4 regions of the Peribacillus phoenicis genome follow, and region 1 is predicted to be linked to each of the others. Evidence: riboswitches for the same ligand, from Rfam matches in the RefSeq annotation. Region 1 holds a riboswitch; each other region holds the start of a gene.
The links. A riboswitch is a leader RNA that binds a small molecule or an ion and turns the genes downstream of it on or off. The one in region 1 is predicted to bind cobalamin.
Positions count from the first base shown of each region.

Region 2: another riboswitch for cobalamin. It lies ahead of ABC374_RS03900 (ribonucleoside-diphosphate reductase subunit alpha); the one in region 1 lies ahead of ABC374_RS09375 ((2Fe-2S) ferredoxin domain-containing protein).
Region 3: another riboswitch for cobalamin. It lies ahead of ABC374_RS24965 (ABC transporter substrate-binding protein); the one in region 1 lies ahead of ABC374_RS09375 ((2Fe-2S) ferredoxin domain-containing protein).
Region 4: another riboswitch for cobalamin. It lies ahead of metE (5-methyltetrahydropteroyltriglutamate--homocysteine S-methyltransferase); the one in region 1 lies ahead of ABC374_RS09375 ((2Fe-2S) ferredoxin domain-containing protein).

Region 1 covers NZ_JBDFMF010000001.1:1,941,872-1,944,984, reverse strand. The annotation lists gene cobJ (precorrin-3B C(17)-methyltransferase) at 1-729, opposite strand, end outside; gene ABC374_RS09375 ((2Fe-2S) ferredoxin domain-containing protein) at 744-1,112, opposite strand; cobalamin riboswitch at 1,265-1,454, opposite strand; cobalamin riboswitch at 1,658-1,847, shown strand; gene ABC374_RS09370 (hypothetical protein) at 1,831-1,989, shown strand; gene ABC374_RS09365 (energy-coupling factor ABC transporter permease) at 2,023-2,766, shown strand; gene ABC374_RS09360 (energy-coupling factor ABC transporter substrate-binding protein) at 2,768-3,079, shown strand; gene cbiQ (cobalt ECF transporter T component CbiQ) at 3,066-3,113, shown strand, end outside.
Region 2 covers NZ_JBDFMF010000001.1:777,458-780,570, forward strand. The annotation lists gene ABC374_RS03900 (ribonucleoside-diphosphate reductase subunit alpha) at 1-1,620, opposite strand, end outside; cobalamin riboswitch at 1,759-1,939, opposite strand; gene ABC374_RS03905 (manganese-dependent inorganic pyrophosphatase) at 2,233-3,113, shown strand, end outside.
Region 3 covers NZ_JBDFMF010000001.1:5,031,448-5,034,560, reverse strand. The annotation lists gene ABC374_RS24970 (polysaccharide deacetylase family protein) at 1-750, shown strand, start outside; cobalamin riboswitch at 837-1,011, shown strand; gene ABC374_RS24965 (ABC transporter substrate-binding protein) at 1,177-2,142, shown strand; gene ABC374_RS24960 (FecCD family ABC transporter permease) at 2,105-3,113, shown strand, end outside.
Region 4 covers NZ_JBDFMF010000001.1:4,318,095-4,321,207, forward strand. The annotation lists gene bcp (thioredoxin-dependent thiol peroxidase) at 1-228, opposite strand, end outside; gene ABC374_RS21240 (potassium channel family protein) at 291-710, opposite strand; cobalamin riboswitch at 950-1,142, shown strand; gene metE (5-methyltetrahydropteroyltriglutamate--homocysteine S-methyltransferase) at 1,289-3,113, shown strand, end outside.

The DNA.
Region 1 (3,113 bases):
GATGATTTTTTCATCATATAAAAAGGTGGATGAATTCCCGATAATGACGGTGGTCAACATTCCAATATCGTGATTCAACATATCCTGCAAATTGGTTATAACAACATCCTGCCTATCGCGATAAGCACTTTTCACCAACCCGACAGGTGTATCCGGCGAGCGGTAGCGAAGGAGAATTTTCTGTGTTTCAACAATTTGCCGGGTCCGCCTGCCGCTGCGCGGATTATAAAGTGCAATGACAAAGTCTGCCATTGCAGCTGCTTCAACCCTTTTAGCGATCAGTTCCCAAGGAGTTAAATGATCACTGAGGCTGATCGTACACGAATCGTGCATGACTGGTGCCCCAAGTAAAGACGCACATGAGTTGATTGCAGAAATGCCAGGAATGACTTCAATGCCCACTCCAGTTTCTTCTTTCCAGCCTTTTTCAATCAATACTTCATAAACCAACCCTGCCATCCCGTAAACTCCGGCATCCCCACTGGAAATCACCGCCACTTTCTTTCCCAGCTCCGCTTGTTTCACTGCTTCCTGTGCACGTGATACCTCTTCAGTCATCCCCGTACTAATGATCGTTTGATTTGTAAGCAGTCCCTGAATGAGTTCAACATAAGTTTTATAACCAATGATGTAGTCACTTTCTTGAAGGGCTTCGACGGCACGTTTGGTAATGTGTTCAAAATTCCCGGGCCCAAAGCCCACGACGAATAATTTACCGTTTGTACTCATTAAGACATCTCCTTTTACGCTTTGTTCTTTGAAATACCCGTATGAGCAGGAAAATCTGGATTAGGGGTCATTTCGCCATCATTGAATTGATAGATCATCTGTGGAACAAACTCACCCTCATCGATATTACTGACGATCTGCCGACCGAAATCAGGCGTTTCCACTCGATACCAGTTTCCTTGGGGATAGGCAATCACAACGCAGGCATCCTTACATCTTCCGTTACAGCGTGTCCTGGTTGTATGGATTTTTAGATCCAGTCCTTTTAAAGCAATTTCATCACGAATCGCTTGGGTTACTTCTTCCCCGCCCTTTTTCATGCAGCTGCTCCCATTACAAATCAACAGATGCGTATTTGTACCCGTCAAATTCCAAGTAGTCATCTTCTTCCTCCTGAGTTCAGGGAAAAGGCAAAATAAAAAACCTTAACATTAGAGTCAAGGTTTTAAAAAAACTATATGAATGAGGAGCCTAAGGCAAGCATGCCAAATCCTCCCAAAATCGTCATAGTCCTTCTACCTTTCCCTCCGAAAAGTATCATGCAATTTTAAAAGCAGGTTTCCTGGCTTACGCTTCATTTTACTTTGTCCCTTCCCGGCATCAGGCCAGTGGCTATCGACAATTTCATCAGCGTTTACAGTAGCGGGGGCTGCATCGGATTTTCACCGATTTCCCTATTATCCCTTGCTTATTCACACAAGGGCACTTTTAAAATGAAATATTTGGTTTTATTATACATTTCTAACTAACTTAATCTATCATATAACAACTTTATCAAAATTCAATAGTTTATTCCGACTGTTTAGAAAAGTTTAATAGTGTAAAACCAGTTACAATCCTTTCCTCGCAACAAACTTCGTCCCGAAAAAAAAAAGATAGTGTAGCTGGAATAATTTCTTTATGGTAAACTATACGAGAATTTTCAAAATAATTACATAAGTTTCATGGTGTTGAATTTCTCGGAATTCAGCTTAAAAGGGAAGCCGGTGAAAATCCGGAGCGGTCCCGCCACTGTAAAGGGAAGTTCCATTACTTTAATCCACTGTCAAATGAGATGGGAAGGATGTAATGGGATGATGAACCAAAGCCAGGAGACCTGCCATGAAGCGTGAAACTGTTTCAGCCTACGAGGATGGGCGTGCGGATCAGGCAGAATGGCCCATGGTTGGTTCATGCTGCAAAATTCCTGTTCATTACGCACTTCTTTCCTTTGAGAGAAGTGCTTTTTATTTTGGGCGCCGCTTTTCTTCTCAAGATTGATCAGAAAAATCAAAAGTGTTGAAAGGAGAAAGAATGAAAAGAACCAATTGGAAAATTATTTATTTTGTCATTTTACTGCTTTTTGTTCCAAAACGGGCATTGGCCATGCATATCATGGAGGGCTTTTTACCCATAGAATGGGCTATATTCTGGTGGGCCTTGACGCTTCCATTTTTAATCTTGGGTTACCGGTCCATTAGGTCCAAAGTAAGGGAAAACCCAGAAACAAAAATGATACTTGGCCTATCGGGCGCATTTGTATTTATTTTATCGGCCTTAAAAATCCCTTCCGTTACCGGAAGTTCTTCGCACCCTACCGGAGTTGGTTTGGGTTCCATATTATTCGGACCATTGGCCATGAGTGTCGTTGGCTCCATCGTTCTGTTATTTCAAGCTGTATTACTGGCTCACGGAGGATTGACGACATTAGGAGCCAATGCATTTTCCATGGCCGTTTGCGGACCGTTCATTGCTTACTTTGTCTTCAAGGGTGCAACTAAATTGGGGTGGTCTTTTTCACTTGCCGTTTTCTTGGCGGCTGCTTTTGGAGATTTAGGAACCTATGTGGTCACTTCCGTTCAACTTGCCCTTGCTTTTCCATCCGAGGTAGGAGGATTCATGGCCTCTTTCAGTAAATTTGCAGGGATTTTTGCCCTTACCCAAATTCCCTTGGCAATCAGTGAGGGGTTATTGACAGTCGTCGTGATGAATTTCTTAAAAAAATACAATCTAGGCGAATTGAAATTGCTGCGAGTTTTATCCAAGGAGGCCCGTTAATATGAAAAAAAGTCTACTGCTGCTTTTCCTGGTTGTCATTCTTGCAACCATACCGTTAATCACCCAACAAGGAACGGAATTTGGCGGTGCCGACGGCGAAGCTGAGGAAGCCATCACTAAAATCCATCCGGAATACAAGCCATGGTTCAACAGTATTTGGGAGCCGCCAGGTGCAGAAACCGAAAGCTTATTATTTGCGCTTCAAGCTGCAATCGGAGCCGGTTTCATTGGATACTTCATTGGCGTGATGAGACAAAGGAATAAGCAAACCAAACAAGAATTGGCAGAAAAATCGAAGCATGTTACTCATTGATAAATATGCCTATTTCAATGGGCTAAAGGATGTA
Region 2 (3,113 bases), 1.2 Mb from region 1:
TTTGTTCGAGATGGATGCTTGTTTGACAGGAAGATTATTCACATCAATGACATTGTCCAGCATACGGATCTGAATGGGAATCAATCTTTCCAAAACATCGCTGCCCACCGCTCGTGGCAAGTTAATGGATGAAAGGTTGCAGACAACGAAATCGCCGCTTTTACGAACCACAACAACATCTCCATCTTCTGTTTCATATTCATCCGTGATCGTCGAAGGGCTTAGGTTTTGGGCAATCTCCGTACAAAGGTTAGAACAATAAATCATACCTTTATGTTTATTGGGATTCTTCCGATTAACTTCATCGCGGTAGAACATATACGGTACGCCTTCTTCTAATTGAGAAATCATGATGCTTTTCATGATGTCCATCGCATTGATTTTTTCAAAGCTATAGTTTGGAAGCGTGCCATTTTCTGCGGCCTCGACAGCAAGTGCATAATGATTCCTGAAGCTTCCTTCGCCTTTCTTCTCGTCATAAAGATCTTCAAGTGAAAATCCAAGGATTTGCTTAACGGTATGCGGATCAAAAAGATACCATTCTTTTCTGTCGCGTACAGCCTCCATGAATAAATCCGGTATGCATACGCCTGTAAAAATATCATGGGCTTTTAATCTGTCATCCCCGTTTTGTGTCTTCAAATCGAGGAAGCTCATGATATCTTTATGCCAGGCATCCAAGTAAATCGCGATGGCACCTTTACGTTGACCCAATTGATCGACACTTACAGCTGTCTGGTTGAATAGTCGAATCCAGGGCGTCGTGCCGGAACTGTTTCCAGAGAAACCCCGGATATCAGAACCAAGCGAGCGAACCTTACCAACGTAAAGGCCGACACCGCCGCCGAATTTAGATACTTTTGCTGCATCGTAGTTTGATAGATAGATGCCATCAATCGAATCTTCAATTGCGTCGATAAAGCAAGAGCTTAACTGTCCATGTGTTTTACCTGCATTGGAGAGTGTAGGAGTCGCAACGGTCATATAAAGGTTGGACATGGCCCAGTATGCTTCTTTTATAAGTTGCAGGCGGTGCTCCGTTTTTTCCATTCGCATGATTTCCATCGCAATGATCATGAAACGTTCTTGTGGCAATTCGTAGACCTTGTCCTTTTTTGGGCGGGCCAGATAGCGGTCGTTCAATAAGTAGATGCCTATGTAAGAGAATAATTTATCTTTTTCCGGGTCGATCACCGAACCCAATTCCTCAATTTCCGCTTTTGTATATGAAGATAGCAGTTCTGGTTTATAAATTGGATAACGCTGACCTTCCGAAAGCTGGGAGAGTTCTGTGATCAGCTCATAGAATGGGCCATAACTCTTGCCTTCATAACCTCGATTGGCTTGTGCATCCCTATACATTGTATTCAACAGTTCTGCTGCAGCAACGAATGTCCAATCCGGAGCATCGATATCCACACCTTCAAGAGCGAGCTGAATCAGTTTTTTTGATGCCTGTTCTTCGGTTGAGTCACTTTTGCGATCAAGCCATTTTGTAAAACGCTTTTTGAACTTTTCCATATCGAGACGGCCTTCGAATTCCTTCGATAACATCTCAAGCTGGATGGATTTCGTTTCTGTGTCATTTTCACTTATGGTAGAGTTATATGTTTGAGTCATTAATAATCCTCCTTGTTAACTTCCGCTAAAATAAAAAAACCGCCCAAAGAATTGAGCGGATCAAACGATAGAATAAAAGAGCCATGAAAAAATAGCCGTTATACTATCGTTTCATCATCTCAATCCCCGAAGAATAAGAAACGTGAAAAATTCAAGGCAGGTCTCCTGACTCATGATCATCCTACTTTGAGTCCTTCCCGTATAGAGAGCTATACAGTGGGTTTCTCATTTCGTCACATTTACAGTTGCGGGGACAGTTCCGGGTTTACACCGGATTCCCTTTTCAGCCATCACTGGCACCTTGGATTACAAAAAATTCTATATATAGTTATTGGTATTGTTTATGTAATCAATATCTAGTATTTCTGCTTATATTATCGTAAGCCATATACGATGATAATTCAACTAATATATTTGAAAAAAACCAACCCTTATCTATTGACAAAGTGATGGCAGAGGGTGAAGTAATGAAAGATTTTATTGGGGAATGGATAATTCAAGCGCTGATTTTACTGGATTTTGTGTTAAAATAAAGTGTCTAGTAAAGGTGGCTCTCCCTTATTGCGGTGAGGGGATTCGCGGAAAAATATTTATGAAAAAGGGGATAAAATCTTGGAAAAAGTATTAGTTTTTGGACATAAAAACCCGGATACAGACACAATCTGTTCAGCAATCGCTTATGCAGATCTGAAAAAGCAGTTAGGTATCAATGCTGAACCAGTTCGTCTGGGTGAAGTGAATGGTGAAACTCAATATGCATTGGACCAATTCAAATTCGAAGCTCCCCGTCTTGTGGAAAAAGTTGCAGGGGAAGCTGATGGAGTAATTTTGGTCGATCATAACGAACGCCAGCAAAGTGCTGAAGATATTGACCAAGTCCGTGTGTTGGAAGTTATCGACCATCACCGTATCGCTAACTTCGAAACGAGCGATCCTTTATATTACCGTGCGGAACCAGTTGGCTGTACGGCAACCATTTTAAATAAAATTTATAAAGAAAACGGCATTGAAGTTCCTAAAGCGATCGCAGGTCTTATGCTGTCTGCCATCATTTCCGATTCTTTATTGTTCAAATCACCTACATGCACGGAGCAAGACGTTGCAGCAGCTATGGAATTGGCTGCCATTGCGGGAGTCGACGCTGAAACATATGGCTTGGAAATGTTGAAGGCGGGAGCTGACTTGAGCGACAAAACGATTGCTCAGCTTATCACTCTTGATGCAAAGGAATTCTCCATGGGAATGGCTAAAGTGGAGATAGCACAGGTAAATGCTGTTGATCCGAACGAAGTCCTTGCTAAGCAAGCTGAATTGGAAGCGGCGATTGAAGCGGTAATCGCTGTGAAGGAATTGGACTTATTCCTATTCGTCGTAACGGATATCTTGACTAATGATTCTGTTGCCTTGGCTCTTGGTAAAGCAGCTTATGCAGTGGAAAAAGCATACGACGTGTCATTAAACAACAACATCGCCGTCTTAGAAGGCGTTGTATC
Region 3 (3,113 bases), 3.1 Mb from region 1:
ATTGAAGTCGCCGAAGCGGCGGAGAATGCGGAAGGGCAGGAATTGGAGGGCAAAATCGATACGGAAGACTGGATAACGGTCGAGTCCGACGTCCAGCTTCCAATCTTGATGTATCACAGCATTTCTGAAGGTAATCGCCTTCGGGTTCCAAGGGAGGAATTCCGGTCTCAGATGGCTTGGCTTCGGGAGAATGGCTACTATACATTATCCCCTGAAGAAGCATTCCTCGTATTAACCGAGAATCGGATGCCAAGTGAGAAGTGCGTCTGGCTTACTTTTGATGATGGCTATACAGATAACTTCACGGAGGCTTTTCCGATAATAAAAGAAAATGATATGAAAGCAACTGTCTTCATGATCGGGAAGTCCATTGATAAAGGTCATCACCTGACTGAAAATCAAATGATGGAGATGAGCAGGAATGGGATTTCGATCGAAAGCCATACTATCAACCATTTGGAGCTGAACCGCATGACGGCAGAGCAGCAAGAAGCTGAAATGGTCCAGTCGAAGGAGCTATTCGACCGTATTCTCGACCAGGACACGACAGTGCTTTCCTATCCGGTTGGCCGGTATAACGAAGAGACTCTCAGGCTGTCAGAGGAAGCTGGATACAAGATGGCAGTCACTACCGAACCTGGGGGAGCTTCAAGGGAACAAGGGATGCATGCCCTGCATCGAGTTCGGATTTCACCCGGGTTATCAGTCGATGGGTTTGCGTCACTGATTGAAAATGCTTCAAATCATTGAAGGTGGCAGGGGCATTTCGAACCTGTTCAGAAAAATCATTTAATAATCGATTCTTACATGGTGTATAATGAAGGCAGTGAAAATTATATACATATGAACGATTTGGTGTCGTAATGACTTAAAAGGGAAGCTGGTGAAATGCCAGCGCGGTCCCGCCACTGTATATGGGAGCTGACGGCTGTGTACCACTGTATGAGATATGGGAAGGTGCCGTTGACGATGACCATGAGCCAGGAGACCTGCCAAAATTCGTACACCTGTAACCTACGCGGATGGGAAGGTGTGTGGCAGACCATAAGAAGTCCGTAATGATATTGTTGCCATACAAGCACCTTCCGTTTAACGGGAGGTGCTTTTTGTTTTGGGGGCATCTTCCAAGATTATGAGGTGGAAAGAAATTAAATAAAAAGATTGTGGGGAATGAAAATGAAGAAAATTTTTGGTCTGATACTGTTGATGTTGCTTGTTGCAGGCATGATGGTCGGCTGCAGTGACACTACTGATGAAGGAAAAGAAAAGCAGCAAACGAATCATGCTCAACACGAAGCTTTCCCGATTACGATTAAAGATGCAACTGGGGAAAAAGTAACGATAGAACAAAAACCGAAGAAAATCGTTTCGTTAATACCAAGTAATACGGAAGTGGTCTTTGCACTTGGTTTGGGTAAAAAGGTCATTGGTGTTTCCGATAATGATAATTACCCGGAAGAAACGAAGGAAATTGAGAAAGTTGGCGGAATGGAAATGAACACGGAGCTGATTGTCTCCATGAAGCCTGACCTTGTTCTTGCGCATGCATCAAGTGCCCATAATTCGAATGAGGGTTTACAACAGCTTAAGGATGCTGGAATAGATGTCCTCGTAGTCAATGATGCACAAAGCTTTGACCAAGTCTATGAGTCTATTGAAATGATTGGACAGGCAACGGGTGAACATGACAAGGCAAACGAAATCGTTGCGGATATGAAAACGAAGCTCAAGGATATCGAGGAAAAAGCCAAATCCGTAAAGGAAGAGGATAGGAAGACAGTTTTAGTGGAGGTTTCGCCTTCACCGGAAATATACACACCGGGAAAAAATACTTTCATGAATGAGATGCTTAATATTATTTCAGCGGATAATGCTGCTGCTGATTTGGACGGTTGGGCAAAAATTGATGAAGAGTCGATGATTGCTGCAAATCCTGATGTCATCATTACAACTTATGGTTATTATACGAAAGATTCAGTAAGTGAAGTGAAGGGCCGAAAAGGATGGCAAGACGTAAATGCTGTTAAGAATGGCAAAGTCTTTGATGTCCATTCTGACTTGGTGACCCGTTCCGGTCCACGCTTGATAGAGGGAGTAGAGGAACTTGCCAAATCAGTCTATCCGAACCAATTTAACAACTAAATGGACGTTTGCTTATTTGATTGCGTTGTTAATTTTGTTATTCGCAATGACGATAGGCATTTCCTTTGGTTCGGTGTCAGTACCGATTCCCGTACTTTTACAAATAATCGGCAAGGAGATCTTTCATTTGCCGATTTCTGCTGATCCGGATGTGATGCTGACGAATATCGTGATGAACATCCGCTTGCCGCGTGTGTTGCTTGCGGGTTTGGTCGGGGCATCGCTTGCGATTGCGGGTGCGGCATTTCAGGGGCTGCTCCGGAACCCGCTCGCTGATCCTTACACATTAGGTATTTCATCAGGAGCATCGGTCGGCGCCGTATTGACAATATTCTTGAATATATCACTGCCGTTCATCGGTTTATACACTCTTCCGGCACTGAGCATCTTATGCTCAGTGCTCACGATGCTCTGCGTATTGACTTTTGCAAAAAAAATGGATCGATCGATGAAAGTGGAAACGATCATTTTAACGGGAATCATTTTCAGCTCGTTTTTAAGTGCATTCATTTCATTGATGATTGCGCTGACGGGTGATGAATTAAGACAAATCATCGGCTGGTTGATGGGAAGCGTTTCAATGCGCGGATGGAATTATATTGCAATCATTTTGCCGTTTTTTATTCTTGGTTCGTTTATCTTGATCATGAATACAAGTGAATTGAATGCGATGACTTTTGGGGAAGACCGGGCAAAACACTTAGGTGTGAATGTTAAGCGGCGGAAAATGTGGATCTTGATAGCCGGTTCGACATTGACAGGGGCAGCGGTTGCCGTTTCAGGGGCGATTGGCTTTGTAGGATTGGTCATTCCTCATTTTGTCCGAAAGATATGGGGACCTGACCATAAACATTTGCTTCCGCTGTCATTGTTGATAGGAAGCGGATTTCTAATTTTGGCTGACTTTGTAGCACGGACGGTCATTGCCCCATCGGAACTGCCGATCGGGGTGATCACCTCACTTATCGGGG
Region 4 (3,113 bases), 2.4 Mb from region 1:
ACGTGCAGCTGGGTCTGGGCTGATTCCAATGATGACAGCGTTCATTTCCTCAAATTGCTCATTATGGTCCCGGAAATCACAGGCCTCCGTCGTGCAGCCTGGCGTCATGTCTTTTGGATAAAAATATAAAACAATATATTTCCCCTTAAAATCCGATAGGGACACCATTTCACCATTGTTTGCAGGGAGCTTGAAATCAGGTGCTTTTTCTCCAATTTTAACTGTCATATTGAACCCTCCATTTCTTTCATTATGGTAAGAGTACCCAATAATCGAAAGAAACACAACTTTCATTTATCCTTCCTATCTTTGTGCTCCAAATCAATCACCGTCCGGATCACGAACGCTGCCGGCAGTGTATAACCGATGAAAGCCTGAATCGTAGCTATCATCCTCCCCATGCCAATCGGGGCTATATCTCCATACCCTACAGAAAACATCGTCATCGCACTAAAATAAAAAGAAGTCTTCAACTGTTCATAGAAAGTGCCATCCAATCGATTGCCCATATCAAGAATCACCGAATGATTCTGAAGTTCGTATAATAAATAAATCAGTGCAAATCCAACTAATATCGTCGCATATAAATTGCCTAGCCACAGCATATCCTCCAGAGAAAACTTCTTTCCTCCCGACTCAACAAGAAATAACGTACGAATGCTCATCACCATGCAAAAAATGATTCCTGCAATCAAGATGTAGAAAGTCATCCCCCACGCCCCATTTCAAAACGCCACTTCCTCTATACATACTCCCTGTCCAAACAATATATTCTTTTTTAGGAACAGACCCTTATCACCTACACACCTAATAGCCGCATACTTTTCCTGAATCTTTTTTTCATGTTGACCCTTTTGGTCGGATATGTTAAGATTGTCTAAATTTTTATAATAGTTTTTATTTTATAAATTTTTAGCCTGCAAACAGTTATCAAGGCAGGTTTTGTCAAATTTCATATGTGGAAATAGGTTCCTAATTTTAAATTAGGATTAAAAGGGAAGTCCGGTGTAATTCCGGCACGGTCCCGCCACTGTAATGGGAGTGTTAGCGCCATCCAATATGCCACTGATCCACAGATCGGGAAGGCCCGTCGCTAATGTTAATCCCTAAGTCAGGAGACCTGCCTATTTCGACAACACTGTTTTAACCTACGGGAGATAGGGAGGTGTTAGGGACCTTATAATTTTAAGGGGCATTTTGCATGCCTCTTTATTTTAAGCATTTCTAACCATCTCTTTTGACGGTTAGGAATGCTTTTTTTATTGCTCAATTAAATGAATATAGGAGGATGGGAATATTGAAAAGCAGTAGTTTGGGTTACCCTCGAATCGGGGAAAATCGTGAATGGAAACGTACATTGGAGTCTTACTGGTCCGGTAAAATCGATGAAGCAGAATTTACGGCACAGCTAAAAGCCATCCGTTTAGGCAACTTACAAAAACAGAAGAAGCGAGGCATTGATATCATTCCTGTCAACGACTTCACTTGCTATGATCAAATGCTCGATATGTCCGTCATGTTCGGTCTTGTTCCTGAACGTTATTCAGCCTATGAAAGCGGAAGCGTCCCCCTTTCCGTTTATTATTCAATGGCTCGCGGAAACAATGATGAAGTAGCTTCCGAAATGACGAAATGGTTCAATACGAACTATCACTATATTGTCCCTGAATTAAAGGTGCCACAGCTGACGTTAACAGAAAACAAACCACTTGCAGCATATCGGGAAGCCAAGGAAAACCTAGGGATTGAAACGAAGCCCGTATTGATCGGTCCTTATACTTTCATCTCCCTTTCCAAAGGCTTCAAAAAACAAGATATCCCTGGCATCATCCTGAGCCTGCTTCCCCTATACACGCAAATCCTGCGGGAGTTGGAGCAAGAAGGCGTGAAGTGGGTTCAAATGGACGAGCCTTCACTTGTTTCATCGATTTCCAAAGAAGATATGCAAACTGTTACTTACCTCTATGAAAAACTGAATGAAGCAGCACCAAACCTGAACATCATGCTACAAACATACTTTGATGCCGTGGAACATTACCAAGAAGTCATCGAATTACAAGTCCAAGGAATCGGTCTTGATTTTGTACATGACAAAGGGAGGAATCTAAGCAACCTGGAAGCATTCGGCTTCCCGAAGGACAAAGTGCTTGCTGCAGGTGTGATTGACGGAAAAAACATTTGGCTTTCTGATTTATCGAAAAAAATCCAATTGATCGAGACTCTTAAGACAATTGTAGCCGAAGACCAAATCTGGCTTCAGCCCTCTTGTTCCCTGCTTCATGTCCCGGTGACAGTTCGTAATGAAACCGCCCTTTCAAAAGAAGCGAAAGAGGCACTCGCTTTCGCTGATGAGAAACTTGAGGAAATCACACTCTTGGTCAAAGGGAATAATCAAGGCTTTGAAGCAATTGCCGAAAAAGTCGATGCCAATAAATTCACGCTTCAAACTTTAGCAAGTTCAAATGCCCGGAATCACGGAACTGTACAAGCCAATGTCGAAAAGGTTAAAACCAGGACCGCCGCCCGTCAGCTTCCATTTAAGGAACGTTACCAAAAACAACAGGAATTTTTCAAATTGCCTTTTCTCCCTTCGACTACGATCGGCAGCTTTCCGCAAACATTTGAAGTTAAACAAGCACGCGGGAAATTCAAAAGAGGAGAATGGACCGCTTCGCAATATGAAATATTCGTTAACGAAGAAATTGGCAGATGGATTGAAATCCAAGAAGAAATCGGTTTGGATGTCCTTGTTCACGGGGAATTCGAACGGACGGATATGGTTGAATACTTCGGCCATAAGTTAGGCGGATTCGTCTTTTTAGAAAAGGGTTGGGTACAATCCTATGGATCCCGCTGTGTGAAACCACCAGTCATCTACGGCGACATCCATTTCATCGAACCGATGACAGTCAGAGAAAGTGTATATGCACAATCACTGACGAAGAAGACGGTAAAGGGAATGCTTACAGGTCCTGTTACGATTTTGAACTGGTCATTTGTTCGTGATGATATTTCCAGGGAGAATGTTTGCTATCAGCTGGCGCTCGCTTTGGAAAAAGAAGTCATTGCATTGGAATCCGCTGGAATCAAAATGATTCAGGTTGATGAGCCTG